2 regions of the Pseudodesulfovibrio profundus genome follow, and region 2 is predicted to be linked to the other one. Evidence: predicted binding sites of a transcription regulator. Region 2 holds the regulator's gene; the other holds the start of a gene.
The links. Region 2 encodes sigma-54, which starts transcription at its own class of promoters, with help from an activator protein. Its sites were predicted from a motif close to CTGGCACGGNNNNTGCTT; they were not measured.

Region 1 (7,809 bases), 1.5 Mb from region 2:
TTGACCTCAACGAGGATTTCCTTCCAGTTGCCGGGAAGCTCCGGCCGTTGCAATCCTTCCGGCCACGTATAGTAGCTCCGAGAGGCGAACATGCAGACAAAGCCGCCCTGCACCGCCTTGAATCGACGAACGATGAGCGGAAGGGAATATTTCCACATGTCACGCCGCGAGTGGCTCTTGTTAAGGCCATCCAGCAACTGGACAAAGAGTCCCACGTCCGACCGACGCTCGTCAGCTTCATCACGCAGCTCATGGGTTCTGACTTCAACCATCTGTTCCAGGTTGACCGAGTGTTCACGCAACTGATGGTGGACGCTGTGCAGGTGATCGCCCAGCTCCTCCAGCCCTTGCATGACTTCCTCGATTTCATCTTCCTGTTCGAGCTTCTGGGTCACTCCCAACTCAGGCTCCACATCGAAAAGATTGCGGAATTTCTGAATAAGACGTCTGAGGTTGGTCATGATCAATCGGTTGAAGAACATCTGCACCAGACCAAAGAAGATCAACATGCCGCCACCGTACAGGGCTGCATACCCCATGGTAGCCTCACGAATCTTGGCAACGGCTCCGTCTACGGGCACGCCTACAACCACAAGGCCGTCAGTAGCGTCTTCCTCATGATCAAATCCACGCTCGGCACCATATCGATCAAGCAACACCGGCGGAGCATCGGACGGTGTTCCGTGACATGTCAGGCACGATTCCTTGAATATGACCGGACGCGCCTTGATGTAATAATCCTTGCCGTTGATCTCGCGATAGCCTTCCCAATAGTGCTTGCCCTCATTGGTGCGAAAATACTGCAGCAGGTCTGCTTCCTGGCTGTTGATCTCAAAAAGCGGATTACGGGCGTTCTCTGCCACACGCCGATAGTGGTAGGCCGTGTCGCTCAGATCAAGTCGATCCATGATTGCCCGGGATATATATGAGGATGACATGGCTTCGATGATGAATTCATCTTCCGGCAATGTCTGAAACATCTTGGGACGCAGCACTTCACGTACATAGGACTGCACACTGGACACCGATCCAAAAACGAGATCGGCCCTGTCGCGCACCTGTGCATCAAGCAGCGAGCTTAAATGAAAATACATTCCCGAAGCGAAGAACACCCCGAGAAATAGAACAATGGTCCCCAAGCCAAACAAAAATTTGGCCTGGAGTTTTTTCGGACCCAGATACGCCATGATTCACTCCGGGGGCACCGCCCCCCTCGGTTGTAAATTGACTCCCCAGCCTGCGCTGAAGGCACGTGACCCTATCGTACTTTGCCGTCTTGGTACAACGAGAAGACGAATTGTCATACTTATGCCAACCGGAGGTTACCACCTGTAAACCAGAGTTAGCAATATGTGAATTTTCATTTTTTACTAAATCTAATAAAAAAGGACACTTATCTCTTTTTTCACGTTTGGCACGTACCTTGCCTATAAGAGAGTGACTGTTCATTATTTAGATAACCCAAAGGAGAGGTTAGGTATGGCTAAAGTAGACGTCGGACGTCCCGACAATACTCCATTGTGGATCCTCAGCGGCATGCTGTTGATCTATGGTGCTCTGGTCGCCTCCGGAGCACTGACCGGTCTGTTGACCACGTTCAAGGTTCACAAAGCAATTGGCATGATGGAAACTCTGTCATTCGTCGGTGGTGGCCTTGGTGTCGCAACCGCACTGCTGCGTCAAACCCGCATGGGCAAGCCCATGACAAATTTTGACACGTTCGTTCTGGAGACCATCCCGGGCGTTCTGTTCATCCTGGCACTGGCCATGGGCATCCGTTGGTTGGCCGAGCCCACTGTCAAGATGATGTCCTCCGCCCTGGTCCCCGTACTCGGCTTCAAGATCTACAAGGTCCTGAACCTGAACTACGTTGTCCTCGGTATTATCGTTGGTATTATCATTACCAACACCTGGGGCATTCCCCGTTTCGCTGCATCCGGTGTTAAGACCGCTCGCTTCGTACTGAAGATGGGTGTTATCCTCCTGGGTGCCCGTTACTCTTTCGCCGAGCTTGCCAAGCTGGGTATGGTTTCCGTCTGGATGATCGGTTTCTTCGTCCTCGGTACCGTATTCTTCGTGCTCTTCCTCGGTAAAATCTTCAAACAGCCCAAGTCCATGACTGGCGTACTCTCCGCTGGTATGGGTGTTTGCGGTGTATCCGCAACTGTTGCTTGTGCTCCGGTCGTCAAGGCCAAGTGCTCCGAGATGGCTTACACCATCGGTACCATCCTCGGCTTCGGTATCCTCTGCATGTTCGCCTTCCCGACCATCGGTAAGCTGGCTGGCATGAACGCAACCCAGTTCGGTGCATGGGCCGGTACCGGTATCCTGAACTCCGCTCAGGTTGCTGCTGCCTGTCTCGCATTTAACGCCGTTGACATTAAGACCCTGAAAGTCGGTGAGATCTTCAACATCACCCGTGTTCTGTTCCTGCCCATCATCGTCCTGGTGCTCGCCACCTGGTTCGGCAAGCAGTCCGGCACGAAGCTCTCCTTCAAGGAAGTTGTCATCGACAAGTTCCCCATCTTCATTCTCGGCTTCCTGCTGCTCTTCCTGATGTCCTCCCTGGGTCTCTTCTCCCCTCCGGGCCACTACAAGGGTAAGTACCTCGACTTCAGCTACAACCAGCGCACCGAAGTCACCCCTGAAGAGCTGACCACCCTGAAGAAAGCCCTTGATACCGGTATCGCCGGCCTGAACGCTCAGGAACAGGAAGCTTTTGCAGACCTGGTCAAGCAGCACCAGATCGCCGGTAACTTCGAAGACCGCGAAAACAAATCCAAGTTCGACGAAACTGCTCGTGGTCGTATGTCTGGCCTCGAATCCATGATCGCTCGCGACAAGGGTGGAGAAATCACCCTGACAGCAGAAGTCAAGGACGCTGTAAAGCATGCTCTCAAGCAGGTTAAGAAGGCATCCAAGACTGTTGTTACCCTGACTGACGCCATGATCTGGTTCTTCGCCTACGGCCTTATCGGTCTCGGCATGCAGATCACCAAGAAGTCTCTTGCTCAGGCCGGTGGCTGGCCGCTCATTATGGGTGGTATCTCCGGCGTAGCCAAGGCAACCCTGTCCTTCATCGTTGTCATGTACTTCGTTAAGGACGTAGTCCTTCACTAAAAGGAGAAATGAAAATGGCACAACCCGATGTCAAATGCGATATCAATAAGTCCGATCAGGAAGAGAACGAAGAACGCGCACTGTCCGTCTTCGAATCCGAGAAGAACGAAGACCTGACCGCCCTCGCGCTGGTCATGGTAGTTACCTTCCTCGTACTCCTGTTCACCAAATGGCTTGCCTAGTAAGTAAATAACCGACATCCTCTCCGTTTCCGAGAGGGACCACATGGTCCCTCTCGGCACGGAGAGCAAACAAAAAAACAATACTCGTCATGAAGCATATATTACTCGCCACCCACGGAACTCCCGGAGCACGCAAGGCCGAAATCCTTGCCCGGCAGTGGGCTTATCAATACGGCGCAAAGGTCACCGTCCTGTCCATCATCAATGAGGCCTGGGGCGACATGACCTGCGACGACTGGCTCAACACATCAACGACACGCAACAACTTCGGATCCTATGTGGCGGGAGAAATCGCCAAGGAAATCGAAGGAGTCTGGGATCGCGTTCGCAAGGATTTCGATGGAATTGAAATCGATTTCCTGAGCAAGGGCGGCAAACTCGAAGATGTATTGGCTGAAGCGGCCGAAAAGGTCGGCGCCGATGTGGCGATTATGGGTGCCTGGCAGAAAGTACAGGCTCCCGGCTTCAAGGACCGTTTAGAAAACAAGCGTCTGCACCCGCAGATGCCCTGCCCGCTGGTGGTGGCACCATGACAAGCACTTCTGATCTCATAGACCGTAGAGAACGCGCTCAGGCCGAGGCCGACGAGCTGCCCCGTCCCAACACGTGGATGGAGACAACGCTTCCCTGGAACGAATCGTTCTGGCAGAAGCTCAACCGTAAAACGCTCATGCGTCTCAACCCGCACTGGCATATTGAAAAGCCCAAAGACGGCGCCTATCCGGTAGAAGATGTGCTGGTGGAATCCGAGTTCAACACCGACCCGGAGTTCAATCGTGATGAAAAGACGTTCTCGGCCCATTTCTCTGAAATTGGCCTGACGCTTTCCGCACGCTCCACTGAAGACGGAACCAATACCGCTCTGTCTTACTCCATTGATGCGCCCAAAGGTGCTTCATTCACCAAGGAAGATGCGGGACGCACCATGCAATACTGGCTGCCTTCGCTTCGGGAATACTACCGACTCCATGAAAGCAACTCGCTCAAGCACCGCGCCTGGCGTTTCTTCATGGACAAGATCATCCTGACGATGAATCCCACCCAGCGTCGTATCTGCGGTTTCATGTTCAAACTGACCATCCTCGAATGCCTGCTCATTCTCATTCTGGGCGTCGGCTGGTTCTACTACGGAGCATAAACGGAGTTGATCATGGCAGAATCCAAAATTTACAAGAACATGTTTAGGCACTTTTTCGTTGGACTGGGTGCAATAACCTATCTCACCCTGGGTTTCACCCTGCTCTACCAATACCTCGGCGTCATCAATGACTGGCCGGGAGTATTCCTTACCGTGATGCGCGAAGCCTCCGGAGATTGGTGGCTGGACATCGATTGGACATCCCCTGTGCTGCTTGGCACCTTTTGCATCACCACGTTGCTTGCGGGCATTTATGCCGCCGTCAAGCGCAACGATTTCGGTGAATACAGAGAACCGGACATCCAAAGCCAATCCGGCTTCTAGCGCAACACCCGAGGTCATCGCCCCCGACCTCGGGTGTTTTTCATGTATCTGTCGCTTGGCAGAGGCATCATCATATTTTATACTACAATCAGGTGATACCAAGAGATTGGTAGCCCTTCGCGGTGTCTGTTTTCTCCTCTTTTCTTATCGATCAGGAGAACGTCAATGTGGAGCGCTCTGGAAAATATGGCCCTCAGAGAGTCTCTCCCGCCGCCATTGCAACCGGGAGAATCCATCAATGGAATACTGGTCGCCGGCCAGTTTCCAGTTGTAGGGCATAACCTGTTTCACCTTGGCAGCCGCCGATCCCGTCCATATCTGCTCAAACAGTTCTACTCACTTGATACCGACGCCTTTCTTCGTCGCCAGAACGAATCACGCTTCATCACAGTCCCTCAAACGCCAAACGTCAACTGGCCAACAGAGGAGTGGCGTGGAGGCGTTGTCATCCCCAGAGCAACCGGCATCACGCTCAAGCGCTGGATAGACGAGCGCACTCCGCCCATTCGCCACCGCCTCGAAGCGACTGCAAACCTCGCTTTGCACCTCGCCACACTCCATGCCAGTGGGGTTGCCCATCGAGACCTCTCGCTTAATACTATCCTCATAGATGGCAAGAACATTGTCCTTACGGACTTCGGATCTGCCGTGACCAACGTATGGGACGATCTGTGGACAGACACCCTGTATAAACCGCGTGCAAATGCCTGGGCTTGCCCACCGATGCCGTGGGAAACGGAACCACCTTTCGCCATCGACATCCATGCCTTTGGTGCCATAATGCAGATTCTGACAACCGGCATTCAGCCATACACACGCCGTCATTGTCTGGCGTATCATTGCCTGCCGTTCAGACTCAGACCGATCAGACCTCCCAGGAACGAGGCATTGCCCGCCGTTGTCTATGAACTGATCGAAGCCTGTCTTGCCAGCCGACCGGAAGACCGGCCAACCATGCAGGATGTTGCTGACAAGCTGAAAATCTACAGCAGCGGATTTTCACCAGAGCCACTTCACTCCATCGAGCCCCCTCAACGGCATGGGGCCGCCAATCGAATCATGGTGTTCATCAACGACGACCATCAGTCGGTGTCGTTATTCGATGTAGCTTTGGACATGGCCGTGCAGCACCCCTCCATGTTCCTGTTCGTCAGCATTGTTCCGAACAACCTGCCCAGCGGGCATGCCCAGCGATTCAAAGGAAACCTGTTCCGCAAGCTCAATCACGGTCTGATGCGATGCCGGGCTGCCAATGTCAGTTGGAGTCTGCGCATTCTGGAGAATGTCGATCCAGAGCAGGCTGCGGTAGCACTCATATCCCAGTACCAACCCCACACAGTTCTTGTCGGCACCCCCAATTCTCGTGTCAAATGGCGTACCAGCTTTCCGAAGGCGCTGAAATCGCGAGACATCCCTGTAACCATCATCAACTAATGCTCCCGCCAGAGCTTTCATTGTGATTCACCGCTGACGTGTGCTATGCTGGTACGCAAAACTATGTGCTTGCCAACCAACGCCAGCAGCGGACCTGCCGCAAAGGAATCTATCAATGAAAAGACTCATCATCGCCTTTGTACTGATGCTCTCCTGCGCACTGCCAGCCACGGCAGGAAGCATGGTCAACTACACCATCAACGGAGAGGCTTTCGAGGGGTACTTCACCTCACCAGCCGATAACGCACCGCTCGTCGTCATCATTCACGACTGGGACGGCCTGACCGATTATGAAATCACCCGGGCGAACATGCTCCATGAGCTTGGATACGCCGCTTTTGCCGCCGACCTGTATGGGGCCGGTGTTCGCCCCACAAAAACCGAAGACAAACGCAGTCAGACGCAGGCTCTCTACACCAACCGGGAGAGAATGCGCACATTGATGTATGGCGCATTGAAAGTCGCTGACAAACTCGGGGCTGACACTGCCAACGCGGTTGCCATAGGATACTGCTTTGGCGGTGCCTCCGTGCTCGAGCTGGCACGATCCGGTATGCCCATGAAAGGATTTGTTTCCTTTCATGGCGGGCTGACCACACCGGAAGGCCAAGGGTACGCTGATACAAACGGGTTTGTTCTGGTGCTGCACGGCACAGCGGATACTGCGGTCACCATGCAGGATTTTGCCAATCTGGCCGTGGAAATGGAGGAGGCAGGAGTCGCTCACGAGATGACCACGTACAGCGGTGCACCTCATGCCTTCACGGTTATCGTCAGCACTCGCTACCATCCCGAGGCCGACAGGCAATCGTGGGCACGTCTGATTCGCTTTTTGGGTGAGACCCTTAACTGATCAACCTGACATCAAGGTTCATTTGTCGCACACAACATATGCAATCGTTCCTGAACAATAATCTGTTCAGGAAAGTAACAATCATCCGTCAATACCATTTGCCACAGGAGGTTTTCATGTCTGACAAGGAAAAACGCAGAGCCAACGTCATCGAAGTGTTGAACAAGGCACGAGCAATGGAGCTTCAGGCCATTCACCAGTACATGAACCATCATTACAGCCTGGATGACATGGATTATGGTGAGCTGGCTGCAAAGATGAAACTCATTGCCATCGATGAAATGCGTCACGCCGAAGACTTTGCCGAGCGCATCAAGGAGTTGGGTGGAGAACCGACAACATCAAAGGCCGGTCCCATCGAAAAAAGGCAACCCATCGACAAGATATTTGTCTACGACGCCGAGGAAGAGGATAACGCCATTGATGCCTACAACCAGTTCCTCCTTGTATGCCGCGAGAATGGTGATTCCGTGAGCGTCAAACTTTTCGAGGAAATCATTGATGATGAACAGGCGCATTTCAACTATTTCGACGCCATCAAGGACCACATCGAAAGCCTCGGCGACTCCTACCTTTCACGCATAGCAGGCACGTCGTCAGCCACAGGCCTTGCCCCACAAGGATTTGTCATTACCGGCAAGGGATGATGTATTCCCATTCAAAACAACCAAGCGGCGCACTCACATCGAGTGTGCCGCTTTCCATTTGGGGCGAGAGATTTATTACGATCACTCCAGGCTTCTCTTTCTTCTGTGTAA
Region 2 (7,809 bases):
TTATGACGACAATGGTCTTGCCATGAAGCGTTTCAACGTTCAGGACGGCCTTGGGATCAAGCTAGCCCAATCGGCCGGACTGGAGATTGGTGTCATTACAGGTCTCAACCAAAAGCCAGTGGAGACTCGTGTACGCGAGTTGGGTATTCAGCACTATCATCCCGGCCATCACCGCAAGGCGCCTATCGTTGAATCAATTTGTGATGAAATCGGTATTTCTCCGTCTGAAGTTGCATTTATGGGTGATGACTGGATCGACCTCGGAGCCATGAGTCTTGTCGGCTTGGCTATGAGTGTACCCAATGGACAACCAGAGGTAAGAGCCGCTGCAGACTGGATATCTTCTCGCAAAGGCGGAGATGGGGCTGTTCGTGAAGCCATTTCTTTTTTGCTGGAAGCTCAAGGACTACTTGAAGAAGCAAAGAAGCAGTGGGTTGATTAAATGAAAAGGCGTCCTGCGCTTATTTCGCTGCTTATCCTTTCCATCGGTTTGGCTGTCGGCATGGCAGTCAAAAGAATGTACTTTACTGATCCCGAATCATCGGTTCAGCAGGCTGACCAGACCAACAAGACACAGCAGGAACTGATTGATGAATCCTCTATCAAAGCTGAAGATATTGAGCTGGTTCAGGGACAGCAAGGTGCGTTGAGTTGGAAGCTGCTTGCCACTTCTGCGAAGTATAATCAGGGGCAGGGCCTTGTTGGCGTAGAACGACCTCAGTTGACGGCGTTTTATGGTGAGGATCGAAAGGAAGTATACGTCAGAGGCGATCGAGGGATCGTCGATCAACGCAAGGACAACCTCACATTGTATGAGAACGTCGGAGGGCGTTTTGGCGATATGGAACTTGAGGCAAAAGAGATGGAGTACCTCGGTTCCGCTGAAATGGTATACCTCAAGGGCGGGGTCACTGTTCGTCGACCGGACATGACGCTGACCGCCGATACTGTAGAAATCAATCTTGCTACACGCCAAATGCTCGCTGCCGGAAATGTCGTTGCTTTGCTTGCATCCAATAATCTAGAGGGAACCCCATTCAAAGAGTAGGGAAATCATATGCAAATCATGAGAATTGTTCATGTCGTTCTATGTAGTTTTTTGCTGTTATTTTGCAGTTTTGGTTTTGCTATGGCTCAGGATTGGGGCGAGATTCGAGAAGCAACCGCGAATTTGAATGTTCGTGATAAACGATCCCCTCAAGGTGAACACGTGGTCACGCTTGCGAAAAAGCAACGTGTCAAAGTCGATTTCCTGAAAGATGATTGGTACGCGATTTTCAACCTCAATGAGAAAGTCAGGGATTTGAATAATGCTGTCGGATATGCCAATGCAGCATACTTGGTTCCTGTGAGTGGGGCAGGCAAAGAGAGTTCCGGAGTATCAGGTACTGGAGAAATCAAATCTGGAGTGAGCGCACAGCCTGAAAAGGCTAAAAGTAGTGGGGGACTCGAAGCTACAGGGGCACCTGTAAAGATTACTTCAGATCGAATGATATACGATGAGGCGAAAAAGACCGTGTCCTTTGTCGGCAACGTCGTAGCAATTCATGGAAAGCTGACCCTCTGGTCAGAGAAGCTGACGGCATTCCTCACTACCACTCAAGGTTCATCATTAACCTCTGATTCCATTGATCGTATCGTTGCAGAGGGCAATGTCCGTGCAGAGAAAGGAACATCCAAAGGATCCTGCGGAAAGCTGACGTATTATGTTTCCAGTCAGCTCCTCAAGATGGAAGACAACCCCAAACTTCAGGATGGTTCCAACAGCCTGAGTGGTAACGTTATCAATTTTTATGCACGTGAAAACCGTAGTGAAGTTGTCGGTGGTGACGGAAAGCGTGTGCGGGCTGTCTTCATGACCCCGGAAGGCGTGAAGGTACCATAATGTCACAGGGTCTTGTTGCTGCTGATCTGTCCAAGCGATATGGGCAAAAAGAGGTTGTTCACTCTATCAACCTAGAGTTGAACCCCCAGGAGGTCGTTGGGTTGTTGGGGCCAAATGGCGCAGGCAAGACGACCACCTTTTACATGCTCGTTGGCATTGTCAAACCTAATACAGGTAGGGTGACACTGCGTGATGAGCCTCTCACCAATAAACCTCTTCATGAACGCGCCCGAATGGGGGTCAGCTATCTGCCTCAGGAGAGTTCCATTTTCAAAAAACTGTCCGTACGACAGAATCTTGAAATCATATTGGAACAAACAGCTCTGAGCCGAGCAGACCAGAATGCCCGTGCTCAAGAATTGATGGAGATGTTCCGGATTACGAAATTGGCGGATCAACCAGCCATGTTTTTGTCTGGTGGTGAGCGTCGTCGTTTGGAAATCGCTCGGGCGTTGATAATGAATCCGAAGTTTATTCTTCTCGACGAGCCCTTTGCCGGAATCGACCCGATTGCTGTAATCGATATTCAGGAAATCATTTCAGTCTTGAAAAGCATGGGGATCGGTATCCTGATTTCCGATCATAATGTCAGAGAAACCTTGAATATTTGTGATCGGGCATATCTCGTCTATGAGGGAACGGTAATTCTTGAAGGTACGCCAGAGGAGATTGTTGAAGACAGTCAGGCTCGGCAAATTTATCTTGGTGAAGACTTCAGATTGTAGTTTATCAAGCCTTATTTTGATAAGTCGATTTACACTCCATGTAAACGTTGGTACACTTTTTTCATGGGGCGATTGTTTGTAAAATAGTTCATATTTTTCAATAGTTATATTTGCACGCTTGCCACATGGTTTTCAGTGTGTCATAATGATATTCAAGTTATTTGGTTTTTATTAATGGATTCAATTTAGGCAGTATTTGGAAGCATGCCTTAAGGCTGGTATATGGGACTCGAACTTAGACAACAACTCAAGCTCTCGCAGCAACTGGTCATGACGCCTCAGCTGCAGCAAGCCATCAAGCTGCTGCAACTTTCGCGTTTGGAGCTGCTGGAGACTGTTCAGCAGGAATTGATGGAGAATCCGTTTCTGGATGAAGCAGAAACGGAAACTGAAATTCCTGAGCGAGAAGAGTTGACAGAGTCCCAGGCTGAAGAGGAACTTGTTCGGACTGCTGACTGGGAAAACTATCTTGGTGAATTTTCCAGTACATCCAAGCAAGCGGCATCCAGGGACTCTGAAGTCCCGGAAGAAGGGGTGTCGTTTGAAGCTCGCCTGGCATCCAAGCCCTCGCTGGAAGGTCATCTCCACTGGCAGATGCGTTTGTCCAATTTTACTGAGCGAGAGATTGAAATAGGCGAAGCGGTCATAGGGAATATCGATCATAATGGATACCTCCAGGCATCCAATGATGAGATACGATCCATGGTCCCCGCAACGGATGAGGAAATCGACAACCTTGTTCATCGCATTCAGCGCCTCGATCCGGTTGGTGTGTGCGCACGGACCCCCCAAGAGTGTTTGGAAGTGCAGATGGAGGTTCTTGGGTACGACGATCCCATCCTCCAATCCCTTGTCAGGGATCACCTGGAAGACCTCGAAAAGAATCGATACAAGCCGTTGGCGCGGAAGTTCAAGATATCCATGGAAGAACTCAAGGAATATCTTGATCTCATGCAGACACTTGATCCGATGCCCGGTACCAATTTTTCCAGTACTGAACCGCACTATGTAAGTCCTGATGTTTTCGTTTACAAGTATGGTGATGAGTTTGTCATCATTCTGAATGAAGATGGGATGCCGAGACTGCAAATGAATTCTTTCTACATGGACTCCATGCGCGGAGCTGTCGAGAAAGAGAAAGAGTATTTTCAAGAAAAGATGCGTTCTGCAGCCTGGTTGATGAAAAGTCTGTACCAACGGCAGAGAACTTTGTATAAAGTAGTTGAAAGTATTATTCGTTTTCAAAAAGAGTTTTTTGAAGTGGGCGTCACAAAGTTGAAGCCACTCATACTCAAGGAGGTTGCTGAAGACATCGAAATGCATGAATCCACCGTTAGCCGGATTACCACGAGCAAGTATGTTTCCACTCCGCACGGGATATTTGAGTTGAAGTTCTTTTTCAACAGTGCGTTGGATCTTGACGATGGTTCCCAGGTGGGTTCGGAGAGCGTTAAGGCACTCATTAAACAGATGATTGCCGAAGAAGATACGAAGAAACCGTTGAGCGATGAAAAAATTGGCGAAATACTCAAGGATAAGCTTGAGGTGAACATCGCCAGGCGTACCGTAGCCAAGTATCGCTCAGCAATGGGGATTCCATCTTCGTCCAAGCGCAAGCAGTACTTCTGATTTTGAACTTGTTGGACCTATAAACAGGAGGTAGCACATGAACATAAGCTTCACTTTCAAGGATTTTGAGCCGTCCGATCATTTGAAGGGCTATGCACAAAAGCGATTTGAAAAGGTAGGCAAGTTCGTCTCCGACTCCGATGAGGCCGATCTTCAGGTAAACCTGTCGGTCGACAAGTTTCGCCATAAGGCCGATGTTATCCTGAATGCCGATAATATCCATATATCAGCGTATGAAGACTCCGAAGACATGTATGCGACCATTGATATGGTCGTTGACAAGTTGGAAGCACAACTTCGAAAGATGCGTGAAAAGATGAAGTCTCGCGTCCGTTCCGGGCGAGGCAACAAGGTGCAGACCAATTTCTTCGCTTATGAAGAAAGCAATCGGGAGGCCGGACCTACCATTGTTGGCACCGACACATATGAACCCAAGCCAATGTCCATTGATGAGGCTGCATTGCAACTGAATTCGCTCGACAATGATTTCCTCGTATTCCTGAATGCGGAAACAGAAGGTGTTAATGTCATTTACAGGCGGAAGAACGGCGATTACGGCCTGATTGATCCTGGTAATTAAATTATGAAATTAGGTGATTATCTGGAGAAGGATTTGATCCTTCCCAATCTGACTTCCGACTCAAAGTCGGGGGTTTTGATGGAACTCATATCCCCTGTGGGTAAAGCTCTTTCCGAATTGGACACGGACTACGCAGTCCGTGTCCTTCTTGATCGTGAAAAACTCGGCACTACGGGCATCGGAGACTCCATTGCCATTCCTCATGGTAAACTGGAGAACCTGGAAAAGGTCGTTGTTGTCGTAGGAAGAAGCCCTGAAGGGGTTGACTTTGAAGCGCTGGACAATCGTCCGTGCTCTATTTTTTTCCTGGTGCTTGCTCCCGAGCAAATCGCGGGGATGCATCTTCGGATACTCGCTCAGATTTCCAGAGTGCTTAAAGATAAAGAATTTCGAGAACGGTTCATGGAAGCCAAAGATGTTGAAGAACTCTGGAAGCTTCTACAAGACGTATAATTCGCAAAGGGTCTCTTCTTGAGTACATGCAATTCATTTCCCGTGGTTATTGTAACCGGTCTTTCCGGATCAGGGAAAAGTACCGCACTTAAGGTGTTTGAAGATCTCGGCTTCTTCTCTATTGATGGGTTGCCCGCTGGCATGTCGGCCAAAATTGCCGAATTGATGATTCGGCAGGACTCCCGATATAGGGGCCTGGTGCTTGGCATGGACATGCGTCAATTGGAGTTGGTGGAGAGCTGGGATGAAGCTTTGCGCGAGCTCCAGGCTTTGTGTTTTAAACCACAGGTTCTTTTCCTTGAAGCAAAACGATCCGAACTGGTTCGGCGTTATGCGACAACCAGGAGGATGCATCCTCTTGAGAGTCAATCTTTGGGGTTGGAACAAGCGCTTGAGCACGAAAAAGAGCTTTTGAGCACCATTCGGCAAAATGCTGACCTCGTGTTAGATACGACCGATTATTCTGTTCACGACTTGCGACGTGTCATTCAAAGCAAATGGGATGCTATTCAGGAACTCGGCTCTGGAATGCGGGTTCATGTGATTACGTTTGGCTTCAAGTATGGCGTTCCAACTGAGGCCGATTTCGTATTTGATTTACGATTCTTACCGAACCCATACTTTGATGCCTCACTCAAACAGATGTCCGGATTGGACGATGCCGTTCAAAAATATGTTCTTGAAAGTGAAGAAGGGCGTGGGTTCAACGAAAAATTTCTTGAATTCATAACATATATGCTGCCGTTGTATGCGAATGAAGGTCGCTATAGAATAACTCTGGCCCTGGGCTGCACAGGCGGTCGTCATCGTTCTGTCTCTGTTGCAGAGTCCTTGCTGGCGACACTGAAAGAAAAAGGGTATGCAGTCACAATTGAACACAGACACATGGAACTTGGATAAACATGACTGTATCAGAGAAGAAAAAAGCCCGACAGATAGGTGTTGTAATAGTGACACATGGGGACTTTGGGCAGTCCCTGCTTGAGGCTGGCACCAGCGTGCTGGGTCCACAGGAGAATTGTGTTGCAGTTGGGGTCGATGTCGAAAAGGGGGTTGATGAAACCATGGAGTCAATCCGCAAGGCGATTCGTTCCGTAGATGAAGGGCGAGGTGTGCTGGCATTGACCGACCTTTTTGGTGGTTCTCCTACGACCATGAGTCTTTCACTCATGAAGTCCGAAAAACTGGAAGTCATTACCGGTGTGAATCTGCCGATGCTCGTAGCAGCTATACAGGGCAGGGCTATGGATTTGGAGCCATTGGCGGAGAAAGTACGCGTTGCAGGAACACAAGGTATCAAAGTTGCTGGTGCCATGCTGCGCAAAAGGACTAAGAAATAGGAAGCCCCGTGACTCTTGTTCGAATTGATAATCGTTTGATCCACGGCCAAATCATTGAAACATGGTTGCCTTATACCGGGGCAGAAGTTGTTGTTGTGGCCAACGATGAGTTGTCAAAAGATGCCCTCCAACAAGAAATAATGTCGCTTGCCATACCACACAGTGTCACCAGTGTTTTTGTTGGTATTGACGACCTTTCTGCAAAGATTGATTTTCTCGGCAGTCAGAACAGTGGATCTGTCATTATACTGTTTTCTAGTTGTTCTGATGCTAAAAAAGCATATGACCGTGGATTTTGCTTTGCGTCATTAAACATTGGCAACGTCCATTACAGCCCTGGAAAAAAGCAAATTTCACCAAGTGTTGCACTCTCTGATGACGATGAACACTGTTTGAAAGTGTTATCACGCAAAGGCGTTGAACTCGATTTTCGTTGTGTTCCCAATGATCCTGTTCAGGTGAGGTTCTAGGTATGCCGGTCACAAGTCCTTTTGCTTGGTTTGCCATTGTTGCTTTTTTTTTGCCCTCTTTTCCTTGTTCCGATATGTAATTAGTATTGGATTTATTGAACGTCCGCTTGTCGTAGGCCTTTTCTGGGGTGTGTTGACAGGTGACTACACCCTCAGCCTCTATATTGCCATCTTCTTTGAGCTTTTCTGGTTAGATTTGATCCCTGTTGGCACATTTATTCCTCCTCATCTGACAGCTGCCACGTTTTCCGCATTATCGCTTGCGACCTTTTTAGGATATGAAACCCCATCTCAAATGGTTTTCATTTTCTTCGCCAGTATGCCCATGGCGTGGTTTGGAGCGAAAATGGAAGGAGTGATTCGAGACAGGGAGAGAGTGAACTACAACAGGTTGCTCAATTGGGCTCGAAATCCAGAGTCTGACGCTATTCCGACTCAAATCGTCGCACGATCTGCCGGCAGAACGTTTGTTGTTGCATGGGGCCTTTTCTATGTTTCAACGCTTGTGTTGTATTTCACATTTCAGTTTGTAGCAGGGTTGTATCCCACGCTGTTTACCACGATTAAAATTTCCTGGCCTCATTTGTGGATAGCGGCCTCTATCGGCGGATTAATGGCATTGCGACTGAAACAAGCTAACATTGTCCTCACTACAGGTATTACAATCATCGCTGTTTTCGTTATTTCCGGGTGTTTTTAACTTGGCAGCCGATCTAGTTTGTGATAT

Region 1: DPRO_RS08920 (YeiH family protein) is a predicted target of sigma-54. The motif match lies at 1,412-1,429, and genes of this name have one in related genera.

What each region holds. Positions count from the first base shown of each region.
Region 1 covers NZ_LT907975.1:1,874,544-1,882,352, forward strand. The annotation lists gene DPRO_RS08915 (c-type heme family protein) at 1-1,187, opposite strand, end outside; gene DPRO_RS08920 (YeiH family protein) at 1,480-3,120, shown strand; gene DPRO_RS20310 (hypothetical protein) at 3,135-3,302, shown strand; gene DPRO_RS08925 (universal stress protein) at 3,392-3,835, shown strand; gene DPRO_RS08930 (hypothetical protein) at 3,832-4,440, shown strand; gene DPRO_RS08935 (hypothetical protein) at 4,453-4,764, shown strand; gene DPRO_RS08940 (protein kinase) at 4,930-6,198, shown strand; gene DPRO_RS08945 (dienelactone hydrolase family protein) at 6,314-7,051, shown strand; gene DPRO_RS08950 (bacterioferritin) at 7,168-7,698, shown strand; gene DPRO_RS08955 (PEP-CTERM sorting domain-containing protein) at 7,780-7,809, opposite strand, start outside.
Region 2 covers NZ_LT907975.1:343,201-351,009, forward strand. The annotation lists gene DPRO_RS01650 (KdsC family phosphatase) at 1-442, shown strand, start outside; gene lptC (LPS export ABC transporter periplasmic protein LptC) at 443-1,048, shown strand; gene DPRO_RS01660 (LptA/OstA family protein) at 1,058-1,885, shown strand; gene lptB (LPS export ABC transporter ATP-binding protein) at 1,885-2,610, shown strand; gene rpoN (RNA polymerase factor sigma-54) at 2,833-4,239, shown strand; gene hpf (ribosome hibernation-promoting factor, HPF/YfiA family) at 4,277-4,819, shown strand; gene DPRO_RS01680 (PTS sugar transporter subunit IIA) at 4,823-5,272, shown strand; gene rapZ (RNase adapter RapZ) at 5,291-6,172, shown strand; gene DPRO_RS01690 (PTS sugar transporter subunit IIA) at 6,175-6,612, shown strand; gene DPRO_RS01695 (PTS sugar transporter subunit IIB) at 6,621-7,082, shown strand; gene DPRO_RS01700 (PTS sugar transporter subunit IIC) at 7,108-7,782, shown strand.